Regions from separate parts of the Ornithinibacillus sp. 4-3 genome, predicted to be linked through region 2. Evidence: a T-box and tRNA genes for the amino acid it is inferred to sense, from the RefSeq annotation. Region 2 holds a T-box; the other holds one or more tRNA genes.
The links. A T-box is a leader RNA that pairs with one kind of tRNA and senses whether it is charged. The one in region 2 lies ahead of pheS (phenylalanine--tRNA ligase subunit alpha), so its partner is inferred to be a tRNA-Phe.

Region 1: it encodes a tRNA-Phe, which carries the amino acid that the T-box ahead of pheS (phenylalanine--tRNA ligase subunit alpha) is inferred to sense. The anticodon was not compared.

What each region holds. Positions count from the first base shown of each region.
Region 1 is NZ_CP162599.1:2,023,440-2,032,410, reverse strand. Features, by position in the region: gene AB4Y30_RS10010 (NfeD family protein) at 1-295, shown strand, start outside; gene AB4Y30_RS10005 (Na/Pi cotransporter family protein) at 413-2,038, shown strand; tRNA gene AB4Y30_RS10000 (tRNA-Asn) at 2,367-2,438, shown strand; tRNA gene AB4Y30_RS09995 (tRNA-Met) at 2,444-2,520, shown strand; tRNA gene AB4Y30_RS09990 (tRNA-Met) at 2,627-2,685, shown strand; tRNA gene AB4Y30_RS09985 (tRNA-Met) at 2,698-2,774, shown strand; tRNA gene AB4Y30_RS09980 (tRNA-Ile) at 2,873-2,949, shown strand; tRNA gene AB4Y30_RS09975 (tRNA-Ser) at 2,960-3,052, shown strand; tRNA gene AB4Y30_RS09970 (tRNA-Phe) at 3,298-3,373, shown strand; gene AB4Y30_RS09965 (superoxide dismutase) at 3,644-4,255, shown strand; gene AB4Y30_RS09960 (peptidoglycan D,D-transpeptidase FtsI family protein) at 4,398-6,455, shown strand; gene AB4Y30_RS09955 (hypothetical protein) at 6,508-7,074, opposite strand; gene AB4Y30_RS09950 (hypothetical protein) at 7,085-7,429, opposite strand; gene AB4Y30_RS09945 (M20 family metallopeptidase) at 7,627-8,790, shown strand; gene rpmG (50S ribosomal protein L33) at 8,872-8,971, shown strand, end outside.
Region 2 is NZ_CP162599.1:2,232,951-2,241,921, reverse strand. Features, by position in the region: gene AB4Y30_RS11025 (flavin-containing monooxygenase) at 1-123, shown strand, start outside; gene AB4Y30_RS11020 (DUF1294 domain-containing protein) at 331-597, shown strand; gene AB4Y30_RS11015 (TVP38/TMEM64 family protein) at 665-1,228, shown strand; gene AB4Y30_RS11010 (dUTP diphosphatase) at 1,293-1,781, shown strand; gene AB4Y30_RS11005 (M42 family metallopeptidase) at 1,846-2,922, shown strand; gene AB4Y30_RS11000 (lytic transglycosylase domain-containing protein) at 2,968-3,648, opposite strand; gene sspI (small acid-soluble spore protein SspI) at 3,758-3,979, opposite strand; gene AB4Y30_RS10990 (TrmH family RNA methyltransferase) at 4,106-4,843, shown strand; T-box leader at 4,895-5,139, shown strand; gene pheS (phenylalanine--tRNA ligase subunit alpha) at 5,183-6,217, shown strand; gene pheT (phenylalanine--tRNA ligase subunit beta) at 6,233-8,659, shown strand; gene rnhC (ribonuclease HIII) at 8,721-8,971, opposite strand, start outside.

The DNA of each region.
Region 1 (8,971 bases), 210 kb from region 2:
ATCCTTCTTGTTATTAAAAATATTTAAAACAAGAAAAAGAAAGCTTTGGTCGAAGTTAACATTATCAGATCGGTTAACCTCAGAAGCAGGCTATTCTTCCATGAACGAGGAATACAAGGCATTGGTAGGGCAAGAAGGAGTTAGTTTAACTGATTTACGTCCTATTGGCACGATACGAATAGATGGTAAAGAATACAGTGGAATTTCAAATGCTGAATGGATTGAAAAAGATACACCAATTAGAGTAGAAGAGGTTGATGGAACGAGAATTTTAGTTAGAAAAATTAATTCCTAAAAAGAGAAGTTGTAAAGAAAATGTTAATTCCTTCGTATATCCTTTACATAAGACTTTTTCTTTTGAATAATAGTCTACAGGAAGTCTATTTGTTATTTGATTGGAGTTGAGATATTTGTGGAAATAGATTTTATGAAACTCCTATTCGAATTTATCGGAGGATTAGGAATTTTTCTTCTAGGTATAAAATATTTAGGTGAAGGATTACAAAATTCAGCAGGAGAACGATTAAGAGAAATCCTAGATCGATTTACAAGTAACCCACTACTTGGAGTGCTAGCAGGAATGCTTGTTACAATGCTTATACAGAGTAGCTCTGGTACTACTGTATTAACAGTTGGGCTTGTAAATGCAGGGTTTATGACATTGAGACAGGCAATTGGTGTTATTATGGGAGCAAATATTGGAACAACGATTACTGCCTTTATTATTGGATTAGATATTGGAGATTTTGCTTTACCAATTATTGCTGTCGGTAGTTTCTTAATCTTTTTCTTTAAACATCAACGAATTACTTCGATTGGACAAGCTATTTTTGGGTTTGGAGCATTATTTTTTGGAATTAATTTAATGACAAGTGGAATGGCTCCTTTAAGCAATCTGGCATCCTTTCAAGAGCTAGCGATCAATATGAGTTCTACACCTGTTTTAGGTGTTGTAATAGGTACTTTTTTCACATTAATTGTCCAAAGTTCAAGTGCAACTATTGGGATATTACAAGGTCTTTTTTCAGAAGGAGCAATTGATCTTCATGCAGCGCTGCCAGTATTATTCGGAGATAATATTGGAACAACAATGACCGCAGTGCTTGCTGCAATTGGGACAAGTGTAGCTGCTAAACGAGCGGCTTTGACACATGTTATTTTTAATCTGCTAGGAACAGTGATTTTTCTTATCTTTTTAGATTTCTTTACTACATATGTAGCATATTTACAGGCTAGTTTTAATCTAAATCCACAAATGACAATTGCCTTTGCTCATGGTAGTTTCAATACGTTTAATACATTTATTCAATTACCATTAATTGGTGTACTCGCATGGATAGTAACTAAGTTAATTCCAGGTGAAGCAATTATTGTAGATTATGAAGCGAAGCATTTAGATCCTATTTTTATTCAACGTTCGCCAACAGTAGCTTTATCACAAGCTAAATCAGAAGTGATTCGGATGGGGGATATTGCGTGCAAAGGCCTTGATGAAACTTACTTATTTTTAACAACGAAACAACCTCATCACGCAACTACAGCAATGAAAATAGAAGGTGCTTTAAATCATTTAGATAAGGAAATTACAAAATATTTAATTGACATATCATCTAAAACAATGTCTGAGGTAGAAAGTGCAGAGCATACAAGTTTAATGGATACCATTCGCGATATAGAAAGAATAGGAGATCATTTTGAAAATATCATCGAAACGATTGAATACCAAGTGACCAATAAAGTTCAATTACCAGAAGAGGCTTTAGAAGATATTAATAATATGTTTGACTTAGCATTATTGAATGTAAGACAGTCGATTTATGCATTAAATCATATAGATAAAGAAGAAGCATTAACCGTTTTACAAAGAGAAAATCTGATTAATCAAATGGAACAAAAATTCCGTAAAAAACACATCATTCGTATGAACGAAGGAATAAGTGATGCAACAGCAGGTATGATTTTTGTTGATATTGTCAATGATTTAGAAAGAATTGCTGATCATGCTGTTAATATTGCAGAAGAAGTATTAAGAAAATAATAGAAGAGTCCTTTTGAACATGTATTAGAATGAAAAAGAGGTGGGGAAACTCGCCTTTTTTCTTCTTCTAAATAGTTTAGTTATCAGGTTTTGGGATACTCTAGAGAAGAGAAATAATTTATTTGTGCTTTTAAAAATTAATTCTAATAAAACATATTGCCATTTCAATTCTGTGATGATATAGTTATATTTGTTGTCGAACTTGCGCAATAACCATAACTTACATAATAAGAAAGTTATTAGGAAGTAAAATATTGACATAGATTATTCCCTATGTTATATTAAAAAAGTCGCAATTATTAAATAACGACAAAAAAATTAGTATAATTCCACAGTAGCTCAGTGGTAGAGCTATCGGCTGTTAACCGATCGGTCGTAGGTTCGAATCCTACCTGTGGAGCCTTTGGCGGTGTAGCTCAGCTGGCGAGAGCGTACGGTTCATACCCGTAAGGTCGGGGGTTCGATCCCCTCCGCCGCTACCATTTTTTTGAATTAAATTTTCGCATAGATGCTACATGCTTGTAAATAGCTGGGATGCGGATTCGAAACTTATAGGAAGGAAGATTTCCTATTTGTAAAGGGACCCTTAGCTCAGTTGGTCAGAGCGATCGGCTCATAACCGATTGGTCGCAGGTTCGAATCCTACCTGTGGAGCCTTTGGCGGTGTAGCTCAGCTGGCGAGAGCGTACGGTTCATACCCGTAAGGTCGGGGGTTCGATCCCCTCCGCCGCTACCATTTTTTTGAATTAAATTTTCGCATAGATGCTACATGCTTGTAAATAGCTGGGATGCGGATTCGAAACTTATAGGAAGGAAGATTTCCTATTTGTAAAGGGACCCTTAGCTCAGTTGGTCAGAGCGATCGGCTCATAACCGATTGGTCGCAGGTTCGAGTCCTGCAGGGTCCACCATTTAGCATACGGAGGAATACCCAAGTCTGGTTGAAGGGGTCGGTCTTGAAAACCGAAAGGGGTGTCAAAGCCCGCGGGGGTTCGAATCCCTCTTCCTCCTCCATTTTTTTATTTTTACATAGAATTTTTAGATTAATTGAGATATAAATCTACATATAATAAATGGCTCGGTAGCTCAATCGGTAGAGCATGCCGTACACTTCATCGAAACCTCTTCTATATGCAGGCATGCGAGGAGTGCGACATCATCGAAATAGCTTGCAACACGACGAGCAAAGGAAGCACCATTGAATAAACTTCGAAACCAATTTTGGAGCTAGATGCAAATATAAAATTACATATAATAATGGCTCGGTAGCTCAGTCGGTAGAGCAAAGGACTGAAAATCCTTGTGTCGGCGGTTCGATTCCGTCCCGAGCCACCATTTGATAAACAAGCATATTATGGGTAGCTTGTTTTTATTTTGCTTAAAAATATCTAATAGATCCATTTCATAGATTTAAATTAAGATTTTAATTAAATGTTATACGTTTAAGGGGAATGGATTTTGGGAATGTACATACTATAACAAGAGGGTAGGTTAATCATTACCTAAAGCTAAAAATTTGCATGAACCTTCCAGTTTTGGTAATGTTAACTATAGAAAGTAATGAACTTTCATTAAATTAAAATAATAAAGGGAGATGTTCTAAATATGGCAAAGTTTGAATTACCAGAATTACCTTATGCATACGATGCATTAGAACCTACAATCGATAAGGAAACAATGAATATCCATCATACAAAACATCACAACACGTATGTAACTAATTTGAACAATGCGTTAGAGGGGCATGCAGATTTACAAGATAAGTCTTTAGAAGACTTACTTACAAATCTAAATAGCTTACCTGAAAGCGTTCAAACAGCAGTGCGTAATAATGGTGGGGGACATGCTAACCATAGCTTATTTTGGAATACATTATCTCCAAATGGTGGAGGAAATCCATCAGGTGAATTAGCTGATAAAATCAATGAAAAATTTGGTAGCTTTGACAAGTTCAAAGAAGATTTTGAAGCGGCAGCAGCAGGTCGTTTTGGATCAGGTTGGGCATGGCTTGTAGTAAATAATGGTGAATTAGAAATTACAAGTACTCCAAACCAAGACAACCCAGTTATGGAAGGTAAAACTCCATTATTCGGTTTAGATGTTTGGGAGCATGCTTACTATCTAAACTATCAAAACAGACGTCCTGATTACGCTAAAGCAATCTGGAATGTAGTAGATTGGGATGCAGTAGCGAAAAATTACGAAGCAGCAAAATAATTGTTTAACATATATATAGGACACATGGATAATTATCCATGTGTTCTTTTTATTTTGAAAGAAAATAATAGGAAACAGTAGCATATCATAGGCTAGATGTTATAATAGTTAGAGATTATTTCATAAACGGGGAGATAGATAAATGAAGAAAAAGAAAAAAAGAGCACAACTTCCCTTTCGATTAAACTTATTATTTTTTGTAGTGTTTTTGATGTTTTCTATTTTGATTATTCAATTAGGGATTGTGCAGATTTTAAATGGTGAATCCTATCAAACAGAAATAGATCGAACGATTCAGGATGTAACAAAAATTCCTGTTCCAAGAGGTAAGGTTTTTGATCGGAATCATAATGTAGTTGTTGATAATAAGCCAATGTATTCCATCACATATACACCACAAAAAGGTGTTCAAGCTAAAGATAAATTAGAAGTAGCTGAAAAATTAGCAGAGTTTATTTCTATGGATGATGAAAAACGTATTGATGCTATTACACCACGTAATAAAAGAGAATATTGGTATTTGAAAAATGAAGAAGAAGCTGTTAAGAGATTATCTGAAGAAGAGGCAGCAGATTTAAAAAATGCGGAACAATATAATTTAATATTAGAACGAATAACGGATGAAGAAATAGAAGGCTTTACGGATGAAGAATTAGAGGTTATTGCGATTAAAAGAGAGTTAGACAAGGCATCTGCATTAACACCACAAATTGTTAAAAATGAAGATGTAACTCCCGAAGAATATGCAATGATTGCTGAGCATTTAAGTGATCTACCAGGAATTAATGCGACAACGGATTGGGATCGAGTATATCCATATGAAGATGTTTTCAATAGCTTCCTTGGTTCGATTACATCCCAAGAACAAGGAATCTTAGCAGAAAGAGAACAATATTATTTAGCAAGAGGATACAGCCGTAATGATCGAGTAGGTAGAAGTGGCTTAGAAGAGCAATACGAAGATGTTTTAAGAGGACGTAAGGAACAAATTGAATATACAACAAGTAAATCCGGTACAGTGATTGATTCTACTGTCATCGTTCCAGGTGAACGAGGAAAAGATTTAATCTTAACAGTCGATATGGACTTCCAAGCAGAAGTGGATGAGATTGTTGGAGACGAATTAAGCAAAATTATTCGAGCTCATCCATATGCGAACAGACATATGGAAGATGCGCTTGCTGTTGTAATGAATCCGAAAACTGGTGAAATTTTGGCAATGTCTGGCCAACATTATAATCGAGAAACAGGGGAAGTGGAAAATGCCGCTTTTAAAACGATTTATGATGCACATCGTCCAGGCTCATCAGTCAAGGGAGCGACAATTTTAGCCGGCTATGAATCTGGTGTTATTGTACCTGGGCAAAGCTTTAACGATCAGAAAATGAAAATTAGAGGAACACCAGCAAAAGGATCATATAACAATTTAGGTTGGGTCAATGATTATGATGCACTAAGAAGATCCTCAAACGTCTATATGTTTTATATTGCATTACGAATGGGTGGAGAATACAATTATAGTTATGATAAAGCAGTAGACTTTGACCCAGCGGCGTTTCAAGAGATGCGTAATTACTTCCATCAATTTGGTTTAGGTGTGAAAACAGGAATTGATTTTCCATTTGAATCTACAGGATATGTTGGCAATGAAAGAAAAGCCGGTTTATTAATGGACTATGCGATTGGGCAGTATGATACATTTACGACATTACAACTAGCGCAATATGTTTCAACAATCGCAAATGATGGCTACCGGGTTAAACCACATTTAGTGCAAGAAATTCGTAACCCAGTTCCATATGAAGATACTTTAGGATCCGTTTATCGTAGACAGGAAACAGAGGTATTAAATCGGATTGATATGGATAATTCAGAAATTCGCCGTGTACAAGAGGGATTTCGTCAGGTTTTTAATGCTAGTGGCGGAACAGCGAGAACACACTGGGGTAATAATCCACATCAGGTAGCAGGAAAAACAGGAACAGCTGAAAATGAGGTTTTTGTAGATGGTGTAAAATACGATACAGAGAATTTAAGCTTAGTAGGCTATGCTCCGTATAATGATCCAGAAGTTGCTTTTGCGATTATTGTTCCAAATATCGGAAAAAATTCTGGAGATAGTGTAAACCACAAAATTGGTAAAAGAATTATGGATGCCTACTTTGACTCAAAAGAACACGAAAATGAAGATGAAGAATAAAAATACAGCCATGATAAAAGGGAAATTTCCTTTTATCATGGCTGTTCTTTAATTAAGGTCTTCTATTTTTAGTGATAACAACAGCTATTTCTTCATCGGTCATTTGATCTGTTAATTCATGTTCACCTAATTGAATGTATGTTGCATAACCTTCATCTTCTATAAATCTGTTAAATGCTGATGCATCATCAATAATATCATTGTCTTCAAGAATTTGACTGATTTCTGGGCTTAGCATACCAGATTTAACATTAAGCTTGAACTTTTTAGGTTCCTCTTTTTTCTCTTCTTCTTTTTTCTTTTCTTCTTTTTTCTTTTCTTCTTTTTCTTCGTCTTCTTTAGCAGCATCTTCATCTTTATTTTCTTCTTCTGTATCTTGGTTTTCGTCATTTGCTTCATCTTCTGCTTTTTCATCGTTACCATTTTTATTCACGGTCATAGAGATGTAATCATCTTCCGAAATAACACGATAACCTTCTTTTTGAGCAGCAGCAACAAGCTCATCATAGCTTAATTCTTCTGCTGTCTCTGCTGTATCATCTATAAAGAAATTGGCAATTAAAAAGACGAAACAAGCTGTGATTATCCCAATTCCAAAAAAACTGATAGGCTGTTTCATATTATCCTCCTTACTTACTGTTTTTCAAGATGGCTTGTACATCATTTGGACTTAAATCTGTACGTTGTGCAATATCTTCAATAGAGTATCCTTGTAAATTTAGATGGACTACTTTTTGAATGAGCAATGGCTTTTTTTCTACATTCGATGTCTCATTCGACGTCGGTAAATTTTCTGTAAGTAGTTCCTCTTCTAAAACTTTGATTTTTTTATTTAATTGGTAAGTGTCTTGCATTGCGGAAATAGAAACTTGCTCAATTTGTTTCTCGAGTTCAGCATATCTGTCGTTGAGAAACAAAGATATGATAATGAGCACAACTGCAACACTCAGTAATGAAATAACTACTATCGTCATCGTCTAACCCCCAAACTGTTCATCAATATTAGTTATATCATAAAAAGCTAGAAGTATAAACACGCAAATATTAAAATCTAGTATCAATTTTATTATATTTAAGCTTTATACTGTAATGTAGAGGATAAGCGAAAAAATCTAATCCATTTGCAATATAAAAATTAGTACTGCTATAATTAATATATTATATCAAAGAGGTGATTGTTATTTCTACAAATGATAGTCAAGTATTTTTAAATGCAAATATTGATCAGATTAAAAAAGATTTACTGAAGTTAGTGCAAGCAGAATCTCCTAGTAAAGACATAGAAAAATTAAATCAATGTCGTGAAGTTATTCAGCAAATGATGAAAGAGAAATTCAATGATTTATTTAAAGTAACAACGTATACCGATGAAGAGTATGGAACACATCTATTGTATGAATTAAATGAATCTAATCAGAAAGCACGTATTTTATTTTTATCTCATTATGATACGGTTTGGAATGTTGGAGATTTAGAGATTAAAGAAGATGGAAATAAAATTTATGGACCAGGAATTTTCGATATGAAATCTGGTTTACTTTCTTCTGTCTGGGCAATTGCTACCTTGTTGGAAGAAGGGGAGTTACCAATTGAGCCAGTGTTCTTATTTACATCTGATGAAGAGCTAGGAAGTGCAACGTCTCGTCCGCTCATCGAAGAAGTGGCACAGACTTGTGATGCAGCGTTTATTCTAGAACCACCACAAGCAACAACTAACGCGTTAAAAACAGAACGTAAAGGTGTAGGTAGATATACAGTTATCGCACATGGAAAGAGTGCACATGCTGGAAACCATCATGAGGATGGCGTGAATGCAATTAATGAAATTGCTAGAATAGTAACGAAGGTAGCTGATTTAACGGATTATGCTGTAGGTACAACAGTGAATGTTGGACAAATTACTGGTGGTACAAAAACAAATGTAGTTCCAGAAAAAGCTCAAATTGAAATTGATTTTCGAGTGAAAACACAAACAGAAGCTGATCGTATTCAAGCATTTATGAATGCACTAGTTCCAGAAGATAAGCATATTAAATTAGAAATTGAGGGAGGACTAAACCGTCCACCACTTGAGAAAACACCTGAGAATGAAAAATTATTTAAATTAGCAGAAACAGCAGCTGAAAAGCTAGGTATTGAAATCTCTGCTTCTGCTGTAGGTGGAGGTAGTGATGGTAATTTCACTTCTGCCATTGGAGTTCCTACATTAGATGGTTTAGGTATTCCTGGTGATGGTGCACATGCTAGAATAGAACATATTCTATTTGATCAGTTTGTTGATCGTTGTGCATTGGTTGCAGAAGTGTGTAAAGCTTTTGCAGCAAAAAACAATTAAAAGATAGACTTGATTGTTCGAAGTAATCTGCTATAATAAATTAGTCGAAAACTTTAGTTTGTATAGTTTGGAGGGAAAATCATGCGCGTAAACATTACACTAGCTTGTACGGAAACTGGTGATCGTAACTATATTACTACAAAAAACAAACGTACGAATCCTGAACGTATTGAATTAATGA
Region 2 (8,971 bases):
GTAGTTGGGTTGTATTTCATAGGGTTAAGTTGGCAGAGTAGAAGAAGTTCAGCCCTTATATATGGCGTTAGTGATGATGCAAAATATATAGCTCAGAAAATACAGGAACTGGAAGTAAAATAGTAAACTAATGTAGTTATGAGATAGTGGTTTAACATCAATTAACATTCACAATGGATCCATTCAGTGCTAATATAAGTGCAAACTTACATTCATTCGTTAAGCATTCTATTATTGTGAAATGAAGCTCGTGACTGTTTCCAATCCTTATAAATCAGTTATATCTTGTACTTTTTTGTAAAAACTAAGCACAAGCCAGGGAGGGAAATAATGGATACAATCCTAATGTCTTATTTACTTATCATCAATCTTATTGCATTGCTCACTATGGCAATAGATAAACAAAAAGCAAGACGCCGCAAGCAAAGAATTTCTGAGAATTCACTTTGGTTTCTTTCCGTGATTGGTGGAGCTCTTGGGGTGTGGATAGGTATGTATCTATGGCGTCATAAGACGAAGCATCGGCAATTTGTACTTGGTGTACCTATACTTTTCTTGATACAAGCAGCATTGCTTCTATATTATTACTTCTCATAAGCGCCTATCTTCCAACATATATATCAAAGAGAAAGTGGTTTGATTTTACATGATGGGAGAGACAGCGATGGAATCTATTCATGAGCATTTATATTACCTCATTCATCATCAAGTTTATGATGCGGTCATTTTATTTATATTTATCCATATTATTCGTCCATTTTTATTTATTCCAGCTATTGTGCTTTGTATTGCTGGAGGCGTTATTTTTGGACCAATTACAGGAATCATACTATCATTAATTGGTTTTGTCTTATCAAGTTTTATCTTTTATTTAGCGATGAGCACATATCCAAATGCAATGAAAAAATTGATTCAAATGAAGCAGAAGTTATTTGGTAAGTATACACATCTCTCAGTAGGGTATATTACAATGCTTCGCCTTATTCCATTTATGCATTTTCAATTATTAGCATTTTGTATTTTGGAGCAGTCTGGAAACTTCAAGGAATATATAAAAAATACGATTTTAAGTACCGTACCCTTTGTATGTATTTATACAATTGTAGGTAAAAGCATAAATGAACACTTTAGCCTTTATAGCATGATTTTGCTAATGATTGTAATCCTCATGATGCTTAGTAACAGAAAGAAATTACAGCGTCTCAGATGGAATGAGTTTTTTATTTAAAAGAAACATTCATCCGATATATGATAAACTAAAAGGAACATAAATGTAGAAAGAGGTTTTACTTGTGGAATGGAATAAACTATTTGCGATGCAGAAAGAATTAGACTCCTATATTGAGGAAAATAAGCAACTAACAGAAAGAGATGATTTATTTACAAAAAAAATCTTAGCATTATTAGTAGAACTTGGTGAATTAGCAAATGAAACTCGTTGCTTTAAATTTTGGAGTTCCAAAGCAAGTAGTGAACGCTCAGTAATTTTAGAAGAATATGTTGATGGTGTGCATTTTATATTATCCTTAGGCATTGAAAAAGGTTTCACAATTGATGGGCTATATGTAGAAAAAGCTAAAAATGGGCAAACAGAACAGTTTCTTGATGTGTTTGAAAAGGTGCTTCAGTTTCAAAAGAATCCAAATCAATCAAGCTATAATGAGCTTATGATTTCTTATTTACAGCTTGGAGCATTGCTTGGTTTTTCCGAAGAAGATGTGCAGCAAGCATATGTTGAAAAAAATGAAGTTAATTTCGCAAGACAGGACCAAGGGTATTAATTTTCTTATTCAATAAAATAGCGTTATAATTAGGAAAACATATACTATAGGAGGATTATTTCGTATGGATGAAACATTAAAAATGTTTAAAGCATTAACTGATGCAAATGCAATTTCTGGACATGAAAAAGAAGCAAGAGATGTAATGGAAAAATATATTACACCATATGCAGATAAAGTCTATACAGATAATTTAGGTAGTTTAATTGCGGAAAAGACTGGTAACGCGAATGGTCCCAAAGTAATGATTGCTGGGCATTTAGATGAAATTGGTTTTATGGTTACTCGAATCGATAAGGATGGATTTATTTATTTCCAGACAATTGGTGGCTGGTGGAGTCAGGTGATGCTTGCTCAACGTGTAACAATCATGACGAGAAAAGGCAATGTAACAGGTGTAATTGGTTCAAAGCCTCCACATATTTTATCAGCTAAAGAACGTAATAAAACAGTGGAAATTAAAGATATGTTTATTGATGTGGGTGCAATGAATAAGGAAGAAGCTGAAGAATTTGGGATAAGACCAGGAGATTCAGTTGTGCCATATTTTGAATTTGTACCACTAAAAAATGAAAAAATGTTATTAGCTAAGGCTTGGGATAACCGAATTGGTTGTGCGATTGCAATTGAGGTATTGAAACGACTACAAGACGAACAGCATCCAAATACAGTATATGGGGTAGGTACTGTTCAAGAAGAAGTAGGACTTCGTGGTGCTCGTACATCAGCACATGCAATCAAGCCAGATATTGCCTTTGCTGTTGATGTTGGTGTAGCAGGGGATACGCCAGGTGTATCAGATAAAGAGGCTGATAGCAAGCTTGGAGAAGGACCGCAAATCATTTTGTATGATGCATCTGCAATTTCTCATAAAGGACTTCGTGATTTAGTTATCGAAGTGGCGGATGAGAAGGAAATTCCTTATCAATACAGCTCTATACCAGGTGGTGGAACAGATTCGGGAACGATTCATCTTACTGCAAATGGTGTACCATCTGTCTCCATTACGATTGCAACACGTTATATTCACTCACATGCTGCTATTTTGCATCGAGATGATTTTGAAAACGCAGTGAAACTATTTGTGGAAGTCATTAAACGTTTAGATTATGATACAGTAAAAAGACTTATATTAGCTTAAAATATCAAAGAACAGAGCGATGAAATTTCATACGCTCTGTTCTTTTTAGGCATAATATTGGTTCAATACTTTTTTTACATAGTTTTGAGTTTCTTTAAATGGTGGAATGCCATTATATTTATTTACATTGCCTGGACCAGCATTATAAGCTGCTAATGCAAGCTCAATATTGTTGTCATAACGATCCAGCATTTCACGCAAATATTTTGTACCACCATCGATATTTTGTGCATTATCATATCGATTAGTAACACCTAAATATTTTGCAGTAGCTGGCATCAATTGCATTAATCCGGCAGCACCAGCATGGCTTTTCACATTTGGATTATAATTTGATTCTGTTTTAATAACAGAATGAATTAATTTTTCATCTATATTATATTTAGTAGCGGCTTCCTGAATAATACTATTAAAAGGGGTATTTGGTACATCCCCAGAACTTATTTGAGATTGTTTAGTTAACTGCTCCATAACAATTGGATTACTTGGAATAGGTGCAGTAGTTGGTAAATCTAAGGGTGTAGGAGTATAAGAAACATGCGAGTTCGGAGTCTCATTATGCTCGCCTATTTGATTTTTCCATATCGCCATATTGATTTTATCTTGAAGCATTTGTTGAAATGAGAGATCAACAATAGGAGAATGCATGGAAAATGAATCTGCATTCGAATTTAAAATAGACATTGCTTGATATTGCATAATGGATTGATAATCTTTAACAAGCATTGGTTTACTCCTTCTTCAAAATGCTGAAGAATCCTCTAGAAAAGGCTATAACATTGGTTTTCCTCGCACTTATATCATACTGTGCATCAGTAAATTAATCAAGCTTCAATTAACTTGTTAATTGTTCTTTAATTCCTTGTTCTAAAGAATCAACCATCGTTTTTCTCTGCTCTGTGTCTGATTCAGCCCAAATTAATTCAAATAGGTAGCCTAAACCAGGTAATGTCTTTTCTTCACCTGATTGAATTGCTTCCTTAATTGTAGCTTCCAGTTGCTCATGATCGTTTGTAGACAAGTTAGCAAGAATTGCTTTACGAATATTTAAATCCAATTTTATTCCTCCAATATCATTAATAGATTTTTAAAAAGCTGATAAAGCTATATCTTCTAATAGTTTGACCGAAGTATATAAAAATATGTATGATGAATGAATAATATATGGAATAGGATGGAAAAGATGATTACATCGATTCAAAATCAAAAAGTAAAACAATGGAATAAATTAAAAACAAAAAAAGAACGAATAAAGACAAGTAGTTTTCTTATTGAAGGTTTTCACTTAGTTGAAGAAGCATGGAAAAGCAATTGGCAAATTCATGAAATTATTCTTCAAGAAAACATACCGCTTCCAAGCTGGTGTGAGAATTTTCCAGTGGAAATTGTAACAGAGTCTGTATTTAAAACAATTGCTCAAACTACCACTCCACAAGGAATTGCGGCAGTTATAAGCATGAAAAAATATCATACTTACACTGGGAATCAGGTTCTACTAGTGGATGAAATTCAAGACCCGGGAAATTTAGGGACAATCATTCGTACAGCAGATGCTGCTGGATTTGCTACTATTATTTTAGGCAAAGGTACTGTTGATATGTATAATGAAAAAGTCATTCGTGCAACACAGGGATCATTATTTCATATCCCCGTAATCGAAGCAGACTTGCAGGAGGAAATTACGAAGCTGAAGCAAAATGATTTTGCGATTTGGGCTGCAACTTTAGAGAATGCAGTTCATTATACAGAATTAGCCGTTCCTGAAAAAACGGCTTTAATTGTCGGTAATGAAGGTGCAGGAATCAATTCAAATGTGATGAATTTAGCTGATCAAGGAGTTAAAATTCCGATTTATGGGAAAGCAGAATCGTTAAATGTTAGCATTGCTGCAGCGATTTTGATGTATTATATTAAGAATTAACTTGCAATCCCTATTGATATTTCTTATAATGGACACGACGAAATCAAATATATAAAAGCAATGAAGGAACAAAGTAACGGTATGTTAACAAGTTTAGGGAGGAGATGCCATGACTGAAAGCATTTCTATTGTGTTATCGTTATGATTCACTCTGGAGCTGACACCAGGATTTGAAAGACTATTTATATGTTTTTCAATAAAGGTGTTCTGGATTATTAATCCATTATCAATGCGAAGTTGAGTACATAAATTGTACTAACAAGGGTGGTACCGCGAATGTTAACCTCGTCCCTTTTTTGGGGATAGGGGTTTTTTTATTTTTAAAAGGAGGTTTTCTAGTTGAAGGAACAGTTGGTAGAGATTCAAAAAGAAGCTTTAGCTAAAGTGGCTGAAGTAGAAACATTAAAAGAATTACAAGAGATTCAGGTTGCCTTTCTAGGAAGAAAAGGTTCTATTACTACCGTGTTAAGAGGGATGGGGAAATTATCGGCTGAGGAACGCCCAGTTATTGGTGAATTAGCAAACAATGTCCGAGAAGAAATCTCAGGAGCTATTCAAGGTAAGCAAACAGTGCTTGAGGAAGCTGCTCTAGAAGAACAATTACAAAAAGAGGCGATCGATGTTACTTTACCAAGCTATCCTGTGAAGTTTGGAGGACCTCATATTTTAACTTCCATTATTGAAGACATTGAAGATTTATTCATTGGTCTAGGGTTTGAAGTAAGAGAAGGTCCAGAGGTAGAAACAGATTATTATAATTTTGAAGCGTTAAATTTACCAAAAGGTCATCCAGCTCGTGATATGCAAGACACTTTCTATATTACGAATGAATTATTATTAAGAACACATACATCACCTGTTCAGGCTCGTACAATGCAAGCATATAAAGGACAGCAACCTGTTCGTATGATTTGTCCAGGAAAAGTGTATCGTCGTGATAATGATGATGCAACACATTCTCATCAATTTAACCAGATTGAAGGATTGTATGTAGATAAGAATGTACGTATGAGTGATTTAAAAGGAATTTTGACAGAATTTGCGAAGCATATGTTTGGGCAAGATCGTGATATTCGTTTACGACCAAGCTTTTTCCCATTCACAGAGCCATCTGTTGAAATGGATATATCATGTAAAGTGTGTAATGGAAAAGGATGCTCTGTATGTAAAGGAACAGGTTGGATTGAAATTTTAGGAGCAGGCATGGTACATCCAAAGGTTTTAGAGATGGCAGGCTATGATACTAAGGTATATAGTGGGTTTGCTTTTGGAATGGGACCAGACCGAATTGCAATGCTAAAATACGGGATCGATGATATCCGTCAATTCTATACAAATGATATTAGATTTTTAAAACAGTACCATAAGGCATAAGGAGGTAGGAAGATCGTGTTAGTATCATTAAATTGGTTGAAAAATTATATTGATGTTGGTTCACATACACCAGAAGAATTAAGTGAATTAATTACAAAATCTGGTATCGAAGTAGACGGAATTAAATATGTTGCAGAAAAAAGTAAAGGTGTTGTAGTAGGGCATGTAGTGTCTTGTGAGAAACACCCAAATGCAGATAAATTAAATCTTTGTCAGGTAGATATTGGTGAAGAGCAATTACAAATTATTTGTGGAGCACCTAATATTGCGGCAGGACAGAAGGTAGCTGTAGCAACTCCAGGAGCAGTACTACCAGGTAATTTCAAAATTAAAAAAGTGAAATTACGTGGTGTGGAATCAAATGGAATGATTTGTTCTTTACAAGAGCTTGGAATTAGTGAAGAATTTATTCAAACAGAGTATGCGAAAGGAATTTTTGTTTTCCCAGAGGATACAGAAATAGGGCAAGAGGTAACTTCTTTACTAAACTTAGATGATGCAATTCTAGAATTTGATTTAACACCAAATCGTTCGGATTGTTTAAGTATGTTTGGTGTAGCACATGAAGTTTCTGCCATCATTAATAAACCAATTACGTTTCCTGATGAAACATTAGAAACTGCTGAGGAAAAAGCGGTGGATCGTGTATCCATTGGCGTAGATGTTCCAGATTTAGCACCATACTATGCTGGTTTTCTAATCAAGGATTTAGAGATTAAGGAATCACCATTATGGCTTCGTAATTATTTAATGGCTGCTGGTATTCGTCCAATTAATAATGTGGTGGATATTACAAACTATGTATTAATGGAATATGGTCAGCCGCTTCATGCATTCGATTTTGATTTATTACAAACAGATAAGATTGTGGTTCGTTTAGCTACAGAGAATGAAAAAATTATTACTTTAGATGATAAAGAAAGAACATTAACAACAGATAACTTAGTTATTACAGATGGAGAAGTACCTGTTGCATTAGCTGGAGTAATGGGTGGAGCGAATACAGAAGTAAATGATCAAACCAAAACAATATTACTGGAAGCGGCGTATTTTGATCCTGCTACAGTACGTAAAAATGCACAACTGACTGGTATTCGTAGTGAGGCAAGTACACGCCTTGAAAAAGGGGTAGACCCAGATCGCGTTTATCGTGCAGGAATTCGTGCATGTCAACTTCTGCAGAAATATGCAAATGGCGTAGTTTTAGCTGAACCTGCTGTTTTTGATCAGTTAGATCGTTCTGAAAAGTCGATTGAGATCGAAAAAGGAGAAGTAAATAAACGTTTAGGTACAGATATTTCTTCAGAAGAAATTGAAAAAATCTTAACGAAATTACAATTTGCGTATAAACGTGACGCAGAGCAATTTCAGGTAAGTATCCCAACACGTCGTGGAGATATTTCTATTTTTGAAGATATGTTAGAAGAAATTGCTCGTATCCATGGTTATGATAATTTACCATATACTTTACCTACAAGTTCCTCACGCCCAGGTGGTTTGACAAATCGTCAACTGTTAAAGCGTAAGGTAAAGAACTATTTACAAGGTGTAGGCTTGATGGAAACCATTACTTATTCATTAACAAAAGCAGATTTTGTGGATAAATTAATTAGCCCGGAAATAGCTGAGCTTGATACAAATCCTGTTTCCTTGTTAATGCCAATGAGTGAGGATCATAAATATTTACGTGTAAGTCTATTACCTGAATTATTAGGCTCTACGTCTTATAATCATGCACGTAAGCATTCAAATGTTGCGTTATATGAAGTAGGTTCTGTGTTCCTTTCACAAGAAGAAACGTTAACAACTCAACCTGATGAAAATTTACGCGCTGCTGGAGTATTGACTGGTACATGGATAGATCATAAATGGCAACAGAATAATAAAAAAGTTGATTTCTATGTAGCAAAGGGAATTGTTGATGGACTATTCCAGTATTTAGATCTTTCTGTTACGTATAAGCAATCACAGGTGAAAGATATGCATCCAGGTAGATGTGCAACATTGCATATTGGGGAAGAAGTAGTTGGATTTGTTGGGCAAGTACATCCACAGCTTGCAAAAAACCTAGACTTAAAGGATACGTATGTTTTCGATATTAATTTAGAAAGCATTTTGGAAAAAGTAGAGATTGAACCAAGCTATGATGCGATTCCAAGATATCCATCTGTAACTCGTGATATTGCATTTGTAATGGATCAGGATGTAGAAGCAGGGGCGATCAAAGCTGTAATCGAAGAGAATGGAGCTTCTATTGTGAAGCAAGTGGAAATCTTTGATGTATACACAGGTGAAAACTTACCAGAAGATAAGAAGTCCATTGCATACAGCTTACACTTCCAGCACCCTGAACACACATTAACAGATGAGGAAGTTGAAGCAGTTTATCAGGATATTATAGCGAAGGTTAATGAAGCATTTTCTGCTTATGTTCGTTCATAAAGAAGAAGTAGTTATTAAAAATCAGAAGCAAGGGAGCTAATTACCCTTGCTTCTGATTTTTTTATGTTAAATAATTCTTTGCTTTTTCTGTATTAGCGAAATGAAATTTTGCGCATTGCTGTAAGGTAGTTATCCCTTTATTTTTAATGATTTTTGCTGCTAATTGATCAACCTGCTTAGAAGCTCCTTTAAGCAATGGAAAGCCTACCTTTTCAGAAAGCTTATCCATTTCATTAATAAAGCTAACTCGAGCAAGAATAGAGGCTGCTGCTACAGCTAAAGAGAAATCCTCTGCTTTTGTTCTGAAAAATG